4 regions of the Alteromonas sp. 009811495 genome follow, and region 3 is predicted to be linked to each of the others. Evidence: predicted binding sites of a transcription regulator. Region 3 holds the regulator's gene; each other region holds the start of a gene.
The links. Region 3 encodes sigma-54, which starts transcription at its own class of promoters, with help from an activator protein. Its sites were predicted from a motif close to GTTGGCACGNNNNTNGNNT; they were not measured.
Positions count from the first base shown of each region.

Region 1: a site for sigma-54 is predicted at 2,542-2,560, ahead of OZ660_RS16390 (DUF2884 family protein). Genes of this name have one in related genera too.
Region 2: a site for sigma-54 is predicted at 2,767-2,785, ahead of OZ660_RS10850 (hemerythrin domain-containing protein). Genes of this name have one in related genera too.
Region 4: a site for sigma-54 is predicted at 3,102-3,120, ahead of OZ660_RS07630 (formate/nitrite transporter family protein). Genes of this name have one in related genera too.

Region 1 covers NZ_CP113972.1:3,637,004-3,642,153, forward strand. Annotated here, with positions in the region: gene OZ660_RS16375 (acyltransferase) at 1-706, shown strand, start outside; gene OZ660_RS16380 (mechanosensitive ion channel family protein) at 710-2,059, shown strand; gene OZ660_RS16385 (hypothetical protein) at 2,129-2,320, opposite strand; gene OZ660_RS16390 (DUF2884 family protein) at 2,665-3,480, shown strand; gene OZ660_RS16395 (NAD-dependent epimerase/dehydratase family protein) at 3,651-4,475, shown strand; gene OZ660_RS16400 (sodium-dependent transporter) at 4,557-5,150, opposite strand, start outside.
Region 2 covers NZ_CP113972.1:2,358,718-2,363,867, forward strand. Annotated here, with positions in the region: gene OZ660_RS10840 (diacylglycerol kinase family protein) at 1-1,277, shown strand, start outside; gene gdhA (NADP-specific glutamate dehydrogenase) at 1,282-2,628, shown strand; gene OZ660_RS10850 (hemerythrin domain-containing protein) at 2,822-3,277, shown strand; gene OZ660_RS10855 (YqaE/Pmp3 family membrane protein) at 3,461-3,619, opposite strand; gene OZ660_RS10860 (GGDEF domain-containing phosphodiesterase) at 3,852-5,150, opposite strand, start outside.
Region 3 covers NZ_CP113972.1:815,148-820,297, reverse strand. Annotated here, with positions in the region: gene lptA (lipopolysaccharide transport periplasmic protein LptA) at 1-146, shown strand, start outside; gene lptB (LPS export ABC transporter ATP-binding protein) at 149-874, shown strand; gene OZ660_RS03690 (RNA polymerase factor sigma-54) at 948-2,444, shown strand; gene hpf (ribosome hibernation promoting factor) at 2,474-2,761, shown strand; gene ptsN (PTS IIA-like nitrogen regulatory protein PtsN) at 2,775-3,218, shown strand; gene rapZ (RNase adapter RapZ) at 3,277-4,122, shown strand; gene OZ660_RS03670 (HPr family phosphocarrier protein) at 4,122-4,394, shown strand; gene mgtE (magnesium transporter) at 4,595-5,150, shown strand, end outside.
Region 4 covers NZ_CP113972.1:1,671,101-1,676,250, reverse strand. Annotated here, with positions in the region: gene OZ660_RS07640 (DUF58 domain-containing protein) at 11-913, shown strand; gene OZ660_RS07635 (transglutaminase family protein) at 910-2,946, shown strand; gene OZ660_RS07630 (formate/nitrite transporter family protein) at 3,346-4,194, shown strand; gene OZ660_RS07625 (protein kinase domain-containing protein) at 4,371-5,150, shown strand, end outside.

The sequences.
Region 1 (5,150 bases), 1.6 Mb from region 3:
TGTGTTACTTATTCGGTTGTTTAATAACGTGAATATCGAATGCTCAGTACACGGCGAATTAGCCAAAGACCGTTGGTATCTTATTATTGCCAATCATTTGAGCTACCTGGATATAATTCTGCTCATTGAATTTGCTACACATCGTATTCCTGCCCCCAAATTCTTCTTGAAAAAAGAGCTGATCTGGCTACCGTTTGTTGGTTTAGGAGCCTGGGCCCTTGATATGCCTTTTATGCACAGATACACGCGCGCATATCTGGAAAAGCACCCTGAAAAGAAAGGCAAAGATTTAGAAACCACGAAGGCATATTGCGAAAAATTCAGAACTGTACCTACGACAGTTATCAACTTTGTTGAAGGAACACGCTTTACTACAGATAAGCATGTCGCAAAACAAAGTCCGTATGCCCATTTACTCCCGCCAAAAGCAGGCGGCGTGTCGTTTACACTAGCGGCTATGGGGGAATTGTTCACTAATGTATTGGATATTTCCCTTCTGTACCCCGAAAACAAGCGTCATCCAATGATGGCAATGTTAAGCGGGCAAATGACAAAAATCGTAATCGATGTAAATGTCACTCCTATACCTGAATTACAACAAGAGTCAGACCGTTCAGAGTCTGAGTTCCGTCTTTATTTCCAAGATTGGCTCAACAATTTGTGGAAAAACAAAGACAGCCGAATTAAGAAATTATTGGAGTCGTAAACGATGGAAGTGAGCAGCTCGATACGCGATACCTTTATCCATTTAATTAACGATATTTTTCCGAGCCTCACAACTGAGGACCCGCTCTACAATGTACTCGCGCTGAGTGGCATTTTAATTATCTCGGCGTTTATTTACATAATTGCGCGTCTTCTCATTCGCCCTCAAATTGCCAATTGGGTCTATAAATCAAATAACCGCTGGGACAATGCACTTCAAGAGCATGGTTTCTTTAGACGCTTAATGCATCTTTTCCCAGCATTATTTATCTACATCGCCACTCCAGTGCTCATTGAAGATGTAGCCGTCATGCATGGCATGGTGATTAAAAGTGCACAGCTATATATGTTGTATAGTGGGCTGCTAGCTCTGTATGCGCTATTAAGTACTGTCGAGGATGTTTATAACGCCTCAGCCCTATCTAGAAGAGCTCCAATAACGGGCTTTATTCAAGTCACTAAGCTGGCGTTTGCGATTGTGGCTATTTTACTGAGTATTTCACTGATAGTAGACAGGAGCCCGTTACTCATTGTATCGGGGTTAACCGCACTTGCTGCAGTACTTCTACTTATTTTTAGAGATACTATCTTAGGTTTTGTCGCGGGTATCCAAATTGCCGCCAACCGCATGTTTAACACCGGTGACTGGATTGCCATGCCTAAGTACGAGGTAGATGGCGAGATTTTAGAAATTGGTCTCACCAATGTAAAAGTCCAAAATTGGGACAACACAATATCTACCCTGCCGACATACAGCTTAACGACAGAAGCAGTTAAGAACTGGCGCGGCATGCAAGAGTCTGGTGGACGTCGAATAAAGCGGGCTATTTACATTGATGTACATTCTATAAAGCTTTGTGATAACGACATGCTGGCGCGTTTTTCAAGTATTCGTTATATCAATGAGTATATAGAGAAGAAGAAAAACGAGTTACGCGCTTATCATCACGATTATTCCATTGATGAGTCTGACCTACTCAACAGCCGACGACTCACCAATATTGGTACATTTAGGGCATATCTTGAAGCGTATTTACGCAAACACCCCAACATTAATCAAGAAATGACATTAATGGTTCGCCAACTACCGCCTAACGAATTAGGCCTTCCACTGGAAATCTATTGCTTTAGTGCTGAGAAAGCATGGGTAAAATACGAAAAGGTTCAGGCTGATATTTTTGATCACGTTATGGCAATGCTTGCGCCATTCGACTTACGCGCTTACCAAAGAGACGGCCATTTGTCGTTATTGGCCCAGCGAGAATCGGCGGTACTCTCATCTAAGTCAGAATCACCATCTAAGACCGAATCACTACCTAACATAGAATCACAGCCCCATCAGCAAGCTGACTAAGCCTTCAGCAAGGCACAAAAAAACCGGCTTAGTGTAGCCGGTTTTTTTAATTAACTCTGAAAAGTACTACTATGCAATTGCATATGCCATTAATAAGCAAAGCACTAGGCCTGTAACACCAAAGAAGCCATACTCGATTTTTTCTTGCATGCCTTCAGCACCAGCTTTCGCTGTCATAAAGCCCATAACGATGCTGCTTAGCCCAAGCGTAAAGGCAATTAGCGCAACACCAAACATAATTGCATTAATCCAATCAGCCATTGTGGTAACCCCTTAAAATAATTGGCGGTATTATGCACCAATTAAAATGTTTTGAACATGCTTAACCTCGGTTTAATTACCTACAATAAGATGACTTTCGCTAACCTTTGATCTTGGTCAAAATTACTACTTTATAGATCATTTCACTAAAAAATTAATTAATGCTTGTCTTACTCGCAACTCAAAAATAGATAAAGTATTGTATTTTATACAAAAATCTTTTTGGCAAGGGCATTGCAATACCTTTCCCAACTATTGAAACAATTACGTATGACCATGCACGCATGCGAGCTAACTACACGTGTATGCCAATTGCTTCGTCACTATTGATTAAGGAAATAACAATGTCGAAAAAACTATTACTTTCAGCTGCAGTAGCAAGTGCTTTATTTGGCGGCCAAGCATTGGCACATAATACAAGCTTCCAAAACAATAGTTGTGATATCGAATTAGATGGACACATTCAGTATTACCAAGGCGATCTTACCGTCAAGATGGATAACGGTTCAGTCATGACTATCGACAAATTTCACAACCTAACGGTAAATGGCCGTGATGTAGCGCTTAATAGCGACCAACAAAAATGGGTTGCCGAGTACTATGACAACATCGATATGGCCATTCCAATGACCTTAACGATTGCAAGTGAAGGTTTGGAAATTGCGAATGTTGCTGTGACAGAAGTGTTTTCTGAACTGCTTGGTGGCGATAACGAACTTGATGATGATTTTCAAACCTTGTTCACTAATTTGGAAGCAAAGCTTTCAGCCTCGTTTTATGATGATGCTGGTAACATCCGTGTAGACTCAACAAAATTTGACGAGCCAGGCTGGTTTGACGAAAGTTGGGAGCAAGAATTTGAGGCAGAACTTGAATCACTTATCAGCGAATCAATGGGCAGAATTTTGATTGCACTTGGTACGCAAATGCTATGGGAAGGTGGTGACATGGATGAGTTTGAACAAAGAATGGAGACGTGGGGCGAAGACCTTGAGTTCAGACTGGAGTCTCAAGCTGCGGCGTTGGAAGAAAAAGGCAACGCACTGTGTGAAGTGCTTAAAAAAGCAGATTATGCAGAAAGCCAAATGCAGGCATCTATCTCAGGGCTAGACGATCTCAATTTACTTGATTTAGATAGCCATGGCGAAATGAAGATGTAATTGCCTGAAAATCCGAAAAAGAATACTGCGCCGAGCTTAGAGCTCGGCGTTTTAGTATAGAATAGCGATTCCTATCACGCTGGTTAAGTGTTTCGTCTTCATAGCCCTTGCCTGTTTTAACATCCTAAGTAATCATCTTAGTTTCATACACACTTCAATAAAGAAAACACATGCAGCAAAAACTCGTAATTAGTGGATATGGCTGGCTCGCAGGTTATCTTGGTGACGCGCTTAAACAGCATATGCCTATTGTAGGAACAACAAGAAGCAGTGAAAAACGCACTGCGCTTTCTCAACAAGGAATAAATGCTGTTCAGTTTGCGTTAGGCGATGATACAACCGAACTTTGTACTCACTTATCAAATGCCACGTTCGTCATTAATATTCCCCCAGGAAGACGCAACACTGACTTAGATGCCTTTACTGAGAAGATGTGTGCACTTATCGACGATGCCATCGCATCAAACGTTGCACATATCGTTTTTATCAGTACAACATCCGTTTATGGTGACAGCACTGATAACACACTAGACGAGACTGCCCCACTATCCCCTGAGACGGCATCGGCGAAAGCACATGTGGCTATAGAGCAATATTTGTCAGAGCAAGTAGGTTTACTAAGCAGCAGGACTAAGCTCACTTGTGTTCGTCTTGCGGGTCTTGTAGGGCCAGACCGTCACCCTGCAAAATCACTCAGTGGGCGTACAGTGAGTATGGGCAACAAACGCGTTAACTTAGTACATGTTACCGATGTAGTCGCCGCTCTCACTCAAATTATCACATTGCCATCAGATAAAAGGCTTTATCATTTGTGTAGCGCTAATCACCCTAAACGTGGTGAGTATTACACCAGAGCAACTACAGCATTCGCTATCCCGGAACCTGTCTTTAGCGACACTAACTCTCCCGCTTGCGGCAAAGTAATAGATGCTTCAGCTAGCTGGGCGTCGCTGGGTATTACGCCTTCATTTAATAACCCGTATACAATGTTCTAAAGAAAACGCCCTCTCAAATGCAATAAAAAAGGCGACTCACTGAGTCGCCTTTTTTTCAATTGTATGTCAGGTGCTACAACATTAGCCAAAGAAGCTAAAGGAGAAGTACTTCACTGCTACCGTGTTAACGAAGATAACCAGGAGAATAAGTGGAATAAATGTTTTCAAAGAGATATCCACGTACTTTTCGAACCAGCTACCTTTGAAGCCATTGCTTCCTTCTTCCAACGACTTGTTGAAATTAGCACTCTTCCAGCGGTGAATAACGAAAATACAAATGAGTAAGCCGTTAAGTGGCAAAATCGTTTCGTAGAACACATCGAAGATCACATCAAAAAGGGATTTATCTACGCCCGCGTAGTGCATAAAAGTAGTCAAAAACTCAACCTTGCCAAAAGACAATGCACTGAGGATCGCTAGTACTATCATGATGCTTCCCAGTGAAGCCAATGCCCACTTTCGGCTTACCCCTTTCTCGTCCATCAGTGCAGCTACCGGTACTTCAAAAATTGAAACTAACGAGGTAATTGCCGCGAAGAACACTAACAAGAAGAACAAGCTGGCAACCACCGACGCACCTGCATAACCAATTGACTCTTGTAAAGCCAAGAAGATACTAGGCAAGTACGTAAATATCATGCCCACTGATGATTCACTCAATTCATCAGGATTAAT
Region 2 (5,150 bases), 1.5 Mb from region 3:
CCATTTTAGATGTCACGGCCGAATTTGACGGTCTAGATTGGACCGCTTACCAAGAAGACTTCCGCTATCTGAATATTCCTGTGCTTGACCACACCAGTCCCACGCCAGAGCAACTTGTAATGGCAATAAACTGGCTACAACAGCAAATAGACGAAAACAAGAATGTTGTTGTGCATTGCGCGTTGGGGCGTGGGCGTTCTGTGTTAGTCGTGGCCGCATTTTTACTCGCGAAAAACCCTAGCCTTTCAGTAAATGAAGCACTTTCTCAAATTAATGATATTCGCCAAACCGCTAGACTCAACAAGCGCCAATTGGCGGCACTTGAGAAAGTAAAAGAAGGTGGGCTACTGTCTTTGCAACAAAAATTAACCCTCATTGTGAACCCTGTGGCAGGCGGTGGAAAGTGGGATGAATATAGAGACGAAGTACTTTCAAGGCTAAATGAAAAGTTTAGCGTTACAGTGAAAGAAACCACGCCAGATATCAATGGTAAAACACTTGCCGAAGAAGCGCGTAATAAAGGGGCAAAAATTGTTGTAGCGTGTGGCGGAGACGGCACGCTAACTGAAGTTGCAAGTGCATTGGTAAATAGTAATGTGGTGATGGGGATAATTCCCTTCGGTACCGCAAATGCGCTAAGCCAAGTGCTACATGGTTACTTGAGCAAAGTAATGCCTATCAGTACTGCGTGTGATGTGATTATAGCGGGCGATACCATGGCTATCGATACAGCAACATGTAACGACCACGTCATGTTACTGGTTGCTGCTGTAGGCTTCGAAGAAAAAATGATTTCTGCAGCAGACCGTGAACAAAAGAATATGGGCGGTCAGTTTGCCTACCTAAAAGGCCTTTGGAATGCCATATCCAACAACGAAAATATGGCTTTCTCTATGACTATTGACGATGAAAAGCAAACGACATTAGAAACCCCAAGTTTAGTTATTGCCAATGCCGCGCCGATGACAACAGCACTTGCCCAGGGTTCAGAGCCCCCCGATATCACTGACGGAAAGCTCGATTTAACATGGCTAACACCGCAGACAAATGCTGATAGACAATTTCTTTCGCTTGCAGAGCTCGTGCTTAGCCCCGCACAGGCAAAAAAGCAAAGTGACTCGATACAGCATAAGCAAGGTAGCGAAATAACACTGCACTTCGACAGTGTTACCCCCTACGCCGTCGACGGTGAGATTTATGAAAGTGACAAACTTGTGATCACATCCCGTCCTCGCAGTTTGACGGTACTGACCAATTTCGAAAAAAAGGAGCGTTAAGCGAATGCCACAACTTAGTAACTTTGATGAAATATATCAATTTTTGCATAAGCGCTTTGAGAATGAAAAAGAGTATCTTCAGGCCGTACATGAAGTGCTTCAAGATATAGTGCCTATCTACAATGCTAACGAAGCATACAAATCTTTGGACGTAATACGGCGGCTTTGTATGCCTGAGCGCATTATCTACTTCACAATTTCATGGATGAACAGTGATGGTGATATCGAGGTAAACCAAGGTTGGCGGGTTCAACACAACTCAGCAATGGGGCCCTATAAAGGCGGCTTGAGGTTTCACCCAACTGTGAATTTATCAGTACTAAAATTTCTTGCCTTTGAACAGTGCTTTAAAAATGCCCTTACTGGCCTCCCCATGGGAGGAGGTAAAGGAGGTGCGGATTTTAACCCCAAAGGAAGAAGTGATAGAGATATCATGCTTTTTTGCCAAGCTTTCATGCGAGAGCTCCAACGCCATATTGGAGCAAATACTGATGTGCCAGCAGGAGACATTAACGTAGGAGCAAGAGAAATAGGTTATCTCTATGGTGAATACCGACGACTTAATAATAGGTTTGAAGGCGTACTAACGGGTAAAGGGCTAGAATTCGGTGGCAGTTACGTAAGAACCGAAGCCACGGGCTTTGGTCTCATCTATTTTTTAGAGGCTGTTTGCCGCGCTCAGGATAGCTTTGTTGAAGGTAAGACCGTAATTATTTCTGGCGCTGGTAATGTCGCGCTTCACGCTGCACTTAAGGCCAGTGAAAAAGGCGCTAAAGTAGTGACGCTTTCTAATAGTCGTGGCCTTTTGTATAACGAGCAAGGTCTAAGCGAAGCCGACATAACTTGGGCCATCGAAAATCATAACCAGCGCGATAACATTTTACTTGATATGGCAGATGAAGGGATGGGTAAATGGCAACCCGATGCAACCCCATGGCATATCAAGTGCGATATTGCTCTGCCCTGCGCTACGCAAAATGAGTTAGACGAGAGCGATGCTCGCAAGCTCATAGAGAACGGCTGCACTATGATTTTAGAAGGTGCAAATATGCCCTGTACTGACAAAGCACAAAAAGTATTTTTTGATGCCAAAGTGACTTACGTTCCAGGAAAGGCATCTAATGCAGGTGGAGTCGCGCTCTCTGGTCTTGAGATGTCGCAAAATGCAATGTTTAGTCAACGTAACGCAGACACTTTAGATGAGCAGTTACAAACCATTATGAACCATATTCACAACCTTTGTGTTACCGAAGGTAAGCACGACGGCGAAACTTACATCAACTACATGAAAGGCGCTAATGTAGCCGCTTTTAGAAAGCTCGCTGACGCAATAGTGGCGCAAGGTGTTTAGCACCTTGCACCACAAGGGTGAGCACTATTTTTCCAAGAGTTATGTAATTTTTTCTTCGCTTTATATTTACCTCTAACACCCTCGCATGACATAGACAAAAAAAGCCCATAAAAACATAGAGTAAGCATTGCTTTCCCGATTGGAATAGTTCTCGCATTAGTAAAAGCGTTCGAAACTACCTGAGGAAGATAATATGCAAATTTTCGAAGCACTACGTCAAGATCATGAAAAACAACGTCTACTATTGAAGATCCTTGCTGAAACCAGTGGAAACACTGCAGCAAGACGAGAGTACTATGAAGAATTGAAAGTACAGCTAGAAAGTCACGCAGTAGCTGAAGAACGTCATTTCTATTCACAGTTACTTGAGAAAGATGCCACTGTGGATTTAACTCGACATGGCATAGCGGAACATCATGAAATTGATGAACTACTGGAAAAACTGGACGAAACCGACATGAGTTCTCCAGGTTGGTTACGTCACCTAAAAAACCTACAAGATAAAGTAGAGCATCACCTTGCAGATGAAGAACAGGAGTTCTTTCAAGTAGCGGGTAAAGTACTTAATGACCGCCAGAAATCAAAGCTTGCCGATGAATACCGTGAAGAAATGAAACTAGCGGTGGAATCAGCAACCACTGCCGCTTAATGGTGAGTCGGCAAACAATACACGGAACGTCAATTAACCCTAGCCCCAAAAAGGTGGCACTGCGCGAATTGAATACAAAAATGCCAGCTAAACACTGGCATTTTTTATAATCAAAATCGTAAAAGGCGTCGACTTCGACACTGCGTTTTTGCAGTAAAGAAATACAACGCCCGTAATGTTCACCTACTTTTTAGCGATGATGTATACCGCATGAATTACACCAGGAAAATATCCTAAGATCGTTAAAAGAATATTTATCCAAAAGTGAGCACCAATTCCTACCTGCAAAAATACACCGAGCGGCGGAAGCAAAATCGACAATAAAATACGAATAATATCCATAGTAAATTCCTTGTTGTTGAATTATTTTCACTATCTAGTGAGCAAAATTGTCACACTTTAGTGATTATGTAGTGCATCTAGTGGCACAATTCACGTCTTTGTTGATTACGCTGTTTTTACTGCACATTAAGTGCCACTTATGTCGACAAAGAAAACTGAAAACGAACATACAACCATGAACTTACTACTTTTTATTCGTAAATGTAATACACTCGGGTATCAACAAAAATGACTAGGCGCCAAACGGCGTGTGTTGCAACCACGCTTCCAAATCATTTTTATTTAGCGGGCGACTAATAAAGTAACCTTGAACCACATCACATCCCCACTCTTTCAAAATTTCTAGTGAGGCTTTGTCTTCTACACCTTCTGCCACTACCTTTAGATGAAACGCACTGGCTAAGCGCAGTACAGTATGGACGATCTGTTGATCGTTTTCGTCACTTGCCAGCGATAATATAAAGCTCTTATCAATTTTAATGGTTTTAACAGGTAAGTTCTTGAGGTAGGCAAGTGAGGAATATCCTGTTCCAAAATCGTCGATTGCAAAATGAAACCCTCGCGCAGTGAGCTCAGACAAGTTTTCAATAGCCAACGACGCATCTGCAACTAAGTCGCTTTCTGTTATTTCAAGCTCAAGGGCTTCTGGAGACAAGCCTTCATCATTGAGCTTCTGAACCAATTTATTCAGCAAAACTTTGTTTTGAATATCTTGAGTCGAAAGATTCATTGCAACAGTAAAGTGATATCCTTTACTCCTAAAGTACGCCAAGTCGGTGATAGTTTGTTGCATTACCCATGTCGTAACCTGTTCAATAAGTCCGGCTTGCTCTGCAATAGTAATAAACTCATCTGGGGGCACAAATCCCAGTACACTATTGTTCCATCTTATCAGCGCTTCCATACTGGAAACTTTCATGCTAGCTAGGTCAACTTTAGGCTGATACACCATCGAAAGTTCATCTTGTTGGCTTGAAAGCGCGCGTTTAAGTTCCGTCGTTATCGAAAGCCTTCTTGAGTATTTGTCCTCAAGCTCAGCGCGATAATTAACACACCAATTCCCCGAATGAATCGCTTCGTCAGTAACAATGTTCATCTTTCTGAACAATTCTTCAGAGGTAGAGGCATCTTGCGGACAATTGATAATAGCCATCGCTACCTTGACTGGAATTGCAATAAGGTTACTTTCAACCGGCTGTTCTAAAATATGTCTTAGTGTGTTTAGCTGGTCTTCGGTTAGGTGCTGTTCAGAGATATACAAGATCTCGCCGCCTGCCAAACGCGCTGAAGTACCTGGCCAACGCTGCAATCTAACAGCCAATGTTTTAAGCGTATTATCCCCATTTGAATAGCCGTACAAATCATTGATCGTTCGAAAACCTAGCACCGTGATAGCAATAACCTGAACAGATTTCTTCTCGGCCATTTGATTTTCAAAATAATCTTCTACGAAATTGCGATTGTACAATCCGGTCAGTACGTCGTGCTGTGCCTGATAACGAATGTGCTCTTCACGACTTTTAATACTGGC
Region 3 (5,150 bases):
CCTTTGATATGATTACCGAGCAACTGCTTGCAACCGGTGGCGATGACGACAACGGTGAAGGGAGAGTGACAACTGTTTTCACTCCTGAAGCGATTCGCAAGACGAATGCTAAGGACAACGAACAAGATAACGAGGGCAACCAATAGCAATGGCTACTTTGAGCGCAAGAAACCTTGCTAAGGCGTATAAATCACGCCAGGTTGTCCGAGATGTCAGCCTCAGTGTATCGACAGGTCAAATTGTAGGGCTGTTAGGCCCAAATGGTGCTGGTAAGACCACAACATTTTATATGATTGTTGGGCTTGTTCCCCTTGATAAGGGCGCCATTGAAATTGACGACAACGAGTTAACACATCAGCCCATGCATGAGCGTGCACGCCGCGGAATTGGCTATCTCCCGCAGGAAGCATCTATATTTAGAAAGCTCACTGTGCATGAAAATATCATGGCAATTTTACAAACCCGTAAAGATTTAAATTCACAACAGCAGGAAGAAGAAGCCGATGCGCTACTTGATGAATTTAATATTAACCATATACGTAATAGTACGGGGATGAGTTTGTCAGGGGGAGAACGCCGCCGAGTGGAAATTGCGCGCGCCCTTGCTGCTAAACCACAATTTATTTTATTGGATGAACCCTTTGCTGGTGTTGATCCAATATCAGTAAATGATATAAAGAAGATTATTCAACATCTTCGAGATAGGGGTATCGGTATCCTTATCACTGACCACAACGTACGAGAAACATTGGATGTTTGTGAAAAAGCGTACATTGTGAGTCATGGCGAGCTTATTGCGCAAGGAACTGCGGAACAGGTTTTAAGTAATCAAAAAGTAAGGGATGTATACCTAGGCGAACAATTCAGGCTATAGTTAGTGTAACCGGATTGTCATTTTTCAATCTCGCTCAGGTATATTCAATTTAGAGCATTTAAATAAGACGTAGATGAAACCATCTTTACAGCTAAAATTTAGCCAACAACTCACCATGACACCTCAGTTGCAGCAGGCCATTAAACTGTTGCAGCTTTCTACGCTCGATCTTCAACAAGAAATTCAAGAAGCGTTGGATTCAAACCCGCTATTAGAAGTTGAAGAAGGCCACGACGAGCCTCAGCTTGAAAAAAATAACATCGATAATGATGACAGTGGGGTAGAAGCTTCTGCCACTGCATCAAGTGATACTTTGGAAGCTGGCGACGCACTAGAAAAAAATGATCTTCCGGACGAATTGCCAATCGATAGCACATGGGATGAGTATTATTCAGCATCGTCAGCGCCGGCACCAGGACCTGCCAGTGACGACGAACAAATTTTCCAAGGTGAAACGACTGAGGACATACAAGAACATCTATTGTGGCAGATGCGCCTCACCCCTTTTTCTGACACTGACCGCGCCATTGCAATGGCTATCATTGATTCCATTGATGAGTCAGGGTATCTAACCGTTACTCTTGAAGAGATTTTAGAGGCGGTTAACGCGCAAGAAGTCTCTGGCGAAGATGAAGAGGAACTCATTGAAATGGACGAAGTAGAATGTGTATTAAAGCGCATTCAAATGTTCGATCCCATTGGTTCTGGTTCGCGCACCCCGCAAGAGTGCTTGATGGTACAGCTTCGCCAATTCGCAGATGATACACCATGGCTTGCCGAGGCAAAGCAGTTAATAGAAGACTATTCTGATTTGCTGAGCAGCAAAGATTACCGCACCTTAATGCGCAAGAGCCGATTGAAAGAAGATCAGCTTCGCGAGGCTATGCGTTTGCTGCAAACCTTGAATCCTCGCCCAGGTAGTGCTTTAGTTACTAAAGAACCTGAGTACGTTATTCCAGATGTATCGGTTACCAAAAAGAATGGCCGTTGGGTGGTTGAGCTGAACCCTGATAGCCTGCCAAAACTTAGCGTCAATCAACAATATGCCGCAATGAGTCGCCGTGCAAAGAACAGTAGCGATTCACAATTTATCCGCTCACACATGCAAGAAGCCAAGTGGTTTATCAAAAGCCTAGAGTCGCGTAACGACACACTGATGAAGGTAGCAAATTGTATTGTGCAGCAACAAATGGGCTTTTTTGAGCATGGCCCAGAAATGATGAAACCAATGGTATTAAATGATGTCGCAGAAATGGTAGATATGCACGAATCGACTATTTCACGTGTGACAACACAAAAATACATGCATACCCCTCGTGGCATCTTCGAGTTGAAGTATTTCTTCTCTAGCCATGTTGCAACGGAGTCAGGTGGTGAATGTTCATCAACCGCCATTCGTGCATTGATCAAAAAACTAGTGGCAGCTGAAAAACCCAGTAAACCACTAAGTGATAGCAAGATTGCTTCATTGTTGGCCGAGCAAGGCATTAAAGTTGCCCGGCGGACAATAGCAAAGTACCGGGAATCGTTATCGATCCCGCCGTCGAACCAACGCAAGAGCCTTATTTAACGGGCTTAATAATATAAGGAAGACGAAATATGCAAATCAACCTTACTGGTCATCATGTCGAAATCACCGACTCTTTGCGTAATTATGTCGATACGAAGTTCAGCAAACTTGAACGTCACTTTGATCACATTTCTAATGTGCATGTCATCCTGAACGTTGAAAAATTAAACCAAAAAGCAGAAGCGACAGTTCACTTAAGTGGCGCTGAAGTATTCGCATCCTCAGAAAATACCGACATGTATGCGGCGATTGACAGCATGGTTGATAAACTCGACCGGCAGGTAATCAAGCATAAGGAAAAACTTAAAAAGCACTAGTAGTTAATTAAGTATGGATATACAAGCCATCGTAAGTCTGGACCGCACTGAATGTGCGGTTCAATGTAATAGTAAAAAGCGTATTTTAGAGATCATTGCTGATATTGCTGCGAAGAACAACGCGCATATCGACCAGTCGACGGTACTGAATAGTTTGTTGGCGAGAGAACGAATGGGTAGCACAGGTATCGGAAACGGCATTGCCCTTCCCCATGGTCGCTTAGCTGGCCTTGATAGAGTTATTGCCATTGTTGTTACCAGCACACCAGCTATTGATTTTGATGCGCTAGATGAAAAACCTGTCGATATTTTCTTTGCACTATTAGTACCTGAAGAACAAACCGAAGGCCATCTACAAACACTAGCCACAGTCGCTGGCAAACTGAGTAATAAAGACACTATTAAGGCAATAAGGCGTGCTACCACAAGCGATGACATTATAAATGCGTTAGCGTAACTCGCTGCTATACAACATTACTGCATTAAGCGCTTATCAGTGTAAAGGGAGAATATAAGTGAAGCTGATTATTATCAGTGGTCGTTCGGGCTCAGGAAAATCAATTGCACTGCGCGCTCTTGAAGACTTAGGGTATTACTGCGTTGACAATATTCCGGTTAACTTGCTCCCTACGCTAACGCACACAGTGGTTGATGAATACGACCAAGTCGCCGTTAGCATAGACGTACGTAACCTGCCTAAAAATCCAGACGATTTAGTAGAAATACTTGATTACCTGCCTTCGTCTTGGTCGATGACCATTGTGTATATTGATGCTAGTGATGATGTGCTCGTTAAGCGTTTTAGCGAAACACGCAGATTGCACCCGCTGGCCAAGCTCAACAAGTCTCTCTCTGAAGCCATTCGCGCAGAGTCAGCGCTGCTGGCCCCTATTGTCGAGCGAGCCGATCTCTATTTGGATACCGACAAACTCACTATTCATCAACTCGCTGAGCTAATACGCGAACGTATTCTTGGTAAGAAAAGCTCGCGATTAGTGCTTGTTTTTGAGTCATTCGGCTTTAAGCACGGCATTCCCAAAGATGCAGACTATGTATTTGATGCACGGTTTTTGCCCAACCCTCATTGGGAACCAGATTTAAAGCACTTGACTGGGCTAGACGCGCCTGTTGAAGTATTTTTAGGGTCTCAACCTGTAGTAACAAAATTTATTTGGCAAATACAGAACCTGATCACAACGTGGCTTCCACATTTAGAGCGCAATAATCGCAGTTATGTCACCGTGGCAATTGGTTGTACTGGCGGACAGCACCGCTCGGTATACATCGCCCAAGCGCTATCAAAAACATTTTTGGAAATTCATCCAGACGTTCAAATCCGTCACAGAGAGTTGAACCAGTAATGATTATTGAGAAAACACTCACAATCGTTAATAAATTAGGGCTTCATGCTCGTGCTGCCACGCAACTTGTACAACTAGCCAACCAATTTGACGCCAAAATTGTGCTTAAAAAGGGTGACAAGGAAGCTGACGCAAATAGTGTGCTGGGACTAATGATGCTTGAAAGTCATCAAGGTGAACAGGTCAACGTTGTCGTGCAAGGCAGTGATGCCGAAGAAGCCATGGCAGCCATTGAGCAACTTATTGAAGGTAAATTCAACGAGGCCGAGTAAGTGCTCCCGCCCAATACAAGCACTTGAATTGGCGAAATAAACAACACTTAGTCATAATAACGTCATTATGCTCGCAATTGTCATGACAGCTTCATCACAATTGCGATATTCTACTGCATAAATCCCAAATTGCCCTGTAGACAAATTGGGATGAGCTCGTTTCATCTAATCTCAGTTTAGCTTAGTAGGACTCGCTACTTATGGCAGAAGCGCTTGTTTCCAAATACGTACAGACTCAGCTTCGTGCATTAAATGGTGCATTGAACAACGGTCAATTCGTGTCTGTGCGTAAGCTTCTGCTAGAACTTCCCCCGTCTGATGTTGCTCATATTCTTGAATCCAGCCCCAGCCGTACTCGTGATGAGTTGTGGGAGCTAATTGATGGCGATTTCCACGGTGATATATTAGAAGAACTTTCTGATGACGTGCGTAATGGCATCATCGCTAAAATGCTTCCAGCTAATGTTGTTGATGCATTGGAAGAGATGGACACGGATGACTTAGCCGAAACGCTCAGTAGCCTTCCAGAAACCGTTTTACAAGATATTCTCGACTCCATGGACGCCCAAGATAGGGTGCGTGCCGAGCAAGCACTATCATACGGTGAAGAGACCGCTGGTTTCATTATGAACACGGACACAATTACGTTGCGTCCAGATGTTACCATTGATGTTGTTCTACGCTATATACGCTTAAAAGGCGAGCTGCCTGAGAATACCGATACCTTTTATGTAGTAAATCGCACCGATAACCTTG
Region 4 (5,150 bases), 860 kb from region 3:
GTTGGCCATCATGCTGTTAACACTCTTCTACAGTCACCAAAACTTCGCAAGGCTTGCGTTCAAAGCGAAGCGTATTGACGGATTTCATTGTAATGAAACAGGCGAAGTTGTGCTGCACGTAGTCACTCATCCAACGCATAAAAACAAACGTGCCAGTGGGGTTGTAAAGCTATCGTGGTTGAGCCCAGTAAGAAAGGGGCAACAAAAACAATTCGCCTCTGACACGAAGTTAATCGAATATGCGCTAGATAATGAATATGAAAACCCTTCTCAGGTCATTGATACCTTGCGCGTCCCTATTTCAATTCGCAGCAGAGGAAGACATAAGCTACCACGCTTGACTATTGCCTGTGACTTTCCTTTGGGGCTCTATAAATGTTGGACGCACATAGACCTCAACAAGTGGTGCATGGTTTACCCAAAACCAATAGAGGGGCGCGTCAACTTATTAGGCTTAAACGACAGTAATGAATACAACGCTACAACTCGCTCAAACACAAGTGCTGATGACTTCTACGCGTTGACAGATTACGAGCTAGGACAACCTCTTAATCGGGTAGCGTGGAAACAAGTTGCCAAGAACGGCAATTGGGTCGTGAAGCAATTTAGTACATCGGACAGTCAGATTCAGGTAATAACGATACCGCCAAGTTTTAATACGGAAGAAGCGGTTTCCATTTTAACGTGGCACGTTCTGGCATTGCATAAACAACAAGCCGTTTATGGACTATCTTATCGCGGCATAGAGATCGCACCCGATGCAGGTCAATCTCATCTTATAAAATGTTTAGAAGCACTTGCTGTTGTAGATAACAAACTGACATTTAAAAGTGATACAACGGTAAATAAGATAACCGACACCGCGCCTACAGTACCCCAAAAAGTAAAACACGCTAAAAAGGCCGCATCATGAAAAAAGTGCTAAACGCCTTTTCGTTCTCACCTACTCATAACCCCATGATACTGTTGTGTGTAGCGTCTGGCGTACTACTTTTCACCCTAAAAAGTGCGTTGATGCTGTGGGTTTTAGTGCTGGGTGTATGCGCCTGTATAGTACGTATTGTTGCACTTAAGCAGCCACATAGCTTACCCAAAGTACGAACCGTAAATTTGCTGGCGGTTCTTGCTGTTTTTGCGCTAGCCTGGTTTGGTCTATCAATAGGACTACTTGATAGCATGATCAATTTATTGGTCATTGCTTGTGCACTCAAGCTTATGTTGGTCGAGAAAAAAAGAGACTTTCATCTACTTATTTGTACATGTTTATTTCTTATTGGCTGCGGTTTTATTTCTGCGCTAAGTATATTAGCGTGGTTAGGGTATTTGGGCATTCTAATACTATTGCTTTTAGCAACCGCCCTATACCACGGCCCAAATGTTTCGGTAAAACACAGCACTAAATTTATCATAACGTTAGTTTTGCAGGGCTTGCCAATTGCATTTTTACTGTTCTTGGTTTTACCTCAGTTGCCTCCTTTGTGGCAAATGCCTACGTCAAAGTCATCACAAACAGGCCTGTCTGAATCAGTAACGCCTGGTGATATCGCCTCTTTAGCAAAATCATCCGATCTTGCATTTACAGCAACCTTCGAATCGGCGTCAGATGTCCCTTTAATGGCTACTCGTTACTGGCGCGCCATGGTAATGGAAGACTTTGATGGGAAAACCTGGTCTATCAGCAATAAACGGCGCTTGGCGGAAAGACAACTCTATTTAATGAATAAACCTTCGCCGTTAACCCTTATGCAGACGCAAAACGGCGAAAATAATATTTCGTATGAAATGATTGTTGAGCCTACTCACCAAACGTGGCTTTTTGGTTTAGAAGTATCAGTGCCCAACAATGCACTTAACGCAGTTGAAGTACGCGAACTGTTTGACCATACCTTAAGAGCAACTGTCCCCGTGGCGAGCAAAAAAGTATTTCATTTACGTTATTTGCCAGATCAACCAGTGATAAATAGCATCGCTGGCTTTGAGCGAAACCTTAACCTCGTACTTGAAACGACGAATAACCCACGTACTCAAGCATGGGCAAAAAACCTTGTAGCGAAGTTTGAAACGCCGCAAGAAGTTGCGCAAGCCATTATGCAGCACTTCGCCAACCAATCGTTTCGTTACACCCTTGAACCTAGTGCTATGCCAGATGACCCCATTGACACTTTTTTGTTTGACGAAAAATCGGGTTTTTGCGCTCACTATGCAGGTGCAATGACCTACGCCCTCCGCGCAGCCCACATTCCAGCACGCATGGTTACAGGTTACCACGGCGGCGAGGCACTTAATGACAACGTACTCCAAGTTCGCCAATATGACGCCCATGCGTGGGTTGAAGCTTTGTTAGGCGAACAATGGGTTCGCTTCGATCCTACCAGTATGGTGGCACCTTCTCGTTTAGCTTATGGGTTAGAACAAGCTTTACTCGATTTTGGTGAGCAGCGTGAGAAAGGGCTGCTAGGTAATTTGGGGCAGGCTGAATTGTTTACCCAGATTCAAGGGTGGTTGCGGCAGTTAGACTACACGTGGAGCAAATGGATTTTGGGCTTTGATGCCAATTCACAAAGCGATATGTTAGAAAGGCTGCTCGGGGAGCTTAGTACAAAGAAAATGACCATAGTATTTTTAAGCCTGATTGGCATAATTGGCGTCATTTTACTGGTGTATTTTTTCCCTGTTACCCTTGTGCCCTCACTTGCGCCATACCAGCGCTATTACGTTAAGTCATTAGCATTAATTGAAAAGCACACCAACACCAAACGAGGCAACGATAGTCCAAGCCACTACACACAAAAAGTAGCCGCTCAGCTTAATACAACCGCAAACAGTATTATTAATGACTTACATAGGTTGTATACCCAACTGTGCTATCAAGAGCAGGCCGATGAAAAAGCGACCAGTATTAAAATGAAGCAAGGATACAAACGACTAAAGCGCTCACTCAACTAAGGTTTTCACATAGACAAAGTTCTCACATAAATAGTGCGGTACTATCCAATTTTGGTGCATTTGAACCAAACTATTTCTCATCTCTGCGCATTCAGAAGTAACATGAAAACAGAAATACTTTCGAATATTCAAAGCGATACGGAAAGTCATTTCAGACTGGCACTCTTCTCGCTTTACACTTCTTGCGATAACGTTATCGAGCGGATTAGATTTACAGTTAGACAGTGATAGCGCGGTACTTTTTAAGCTCTAAGATGCTATCGAACGTGCCATAACAATTTAAATGATTTGGACAAAGGCGTCCCCAATTCTTTTGCGAAAGAGAATTGCGGACGCCTTTTTTTGATCATTTAAACCCTTTGGCCTCTTAATTTAATTACTTAAACAAAAGGTGAACCCATGGCTTATCTATTACCTGCTGAATTTGCTACCAAGATGGTAGATGCCGGCGAAGCAAAAATATATATGTCCACTCGTGACACATTAATTCGTGCCTATATGGCAGGTGCTATATTGGCGTTGGCGGCGGTCTTTGCAGTCACTATCGCAGTGCAAACTGGAGTTTTCCTGCTAGGCGCCGTACTCTTCCCTGTTGGCTTTTGCATGCTATACCTAATGGGTTTTGACCTGTTAACCGGTGTTTTTGTGCTGACACCTTTAGCATGGCTGGCTAACAGACCAGGCGTTACGCCAAAGCAGATCTTGCGTAACTGGGGATTAGTATTTTTAGGTAATTTTGGTGGTGCGCTTACCGTTGCCTTTATGATGTCGTTTATCTTTACTATGGGATACAACGTTGATGGCGGTGCTATTGCAACAAAGGTAGCGAGCATTGGTGAAGCGAGAACTCTCGGTTACGCAGAACACGGCGCCGCAGGTTGGATCACCATTTTCATCCGCGGCATGCTGTGTAATTGGATGGTGTCTCTTGGCGTGGTCGGCGCGATGATTTCAACCCACGTAAGTGGCAAAGTGTTGGCAATGTGGATGCCAATCATGCTGTTCTTTTTCATGGGGTTCGAACACTCTGTGGTTAATATGTTCTTATTCCCCTTTGGCCTCATTATGGGTGGTGATTTCTCTATTATGGATTATTTCATCTGGAACGAAATCCCAACGGCGCTAGGTAACCTAGTAGGTGGTTTAGCCTTCACGGGTCTAACACTGTATACCACTCACGTAAAAACTTTGCCCAAACGCAAAATTCCTGTAAATAGCGCAGCTGCATCTGAAACACTGCCCATTTAACAATGCGCATGCGCGGCTTTTATGAATGATTTAATTCAACAGAAGTCGCGCAGCTTAAATCAATTGGGGTTATTGTTTTACTATGAGAGCTTAGCGATATGAATGCACCATTGAATCAACCTAGTCATTCAAGAGCATCGACGCACATTGAGCTAAGCGCATAATCTACCAAAGGAATAAAGCGCGTTAATCAAGATGCATTCAGTTACTGCATAGCAAAACCGCATAGCCATTCATCTAATTTTCGTCATGAGCGAGCCAGTTTTTTTCTCATTGCCGATGGCATAAGCAGTAGTACAGTGAGTCAAGTTGCCAGTGACTTCGCCACTTCACATTTCACCAAAATGTTCAATCTTGCCCCTGAAGTTTGGGACATTGAACAAACAGCAAAAGCACTCATTATCGAAATAAACGCATTGCTCTGGGCGAGAAACCAACAAAGTGCGTTTTGTTACACCCCTGAAAAAGGTTATGTGTGCACTTTTTCTGCTGTAGTCATTGTTGACAATACGCTTCACATTTTTCACGTTGGTGATTGTGAAGTGCAAATCGCTACATCGTTAGTTTGCAAAACCCTTACTCGAGGGCATCGACAGCCAAGCACAGAGTCGCCTGACCATAGTTATCTAGCAAACGCCCTGGGCATTTCTTCGCAGATTGCGATTGACTATAGTACGTTGACGTTATCGGAACGCAGTAGCATTGCACTAAGTAGTGATGGTGTCTTTGAATTTACAAGTATTTCAGATGCGTTAAGAGAGGCGCAAACCTTTCAATCATTGCCCGACGAATTCGCCAAGCAACATGTAAATCGCGCGCTTGATAGTGGTAGTGATGACAATGCAACTTTATTGGTAATTACCATCACTCCCAATTTTGTATCCACGCCGGACACTTTATTCGTGCCTCAAAGTGACCAAGCCTTACACCTCACTGTTGGCGATAGCGTTGACGGG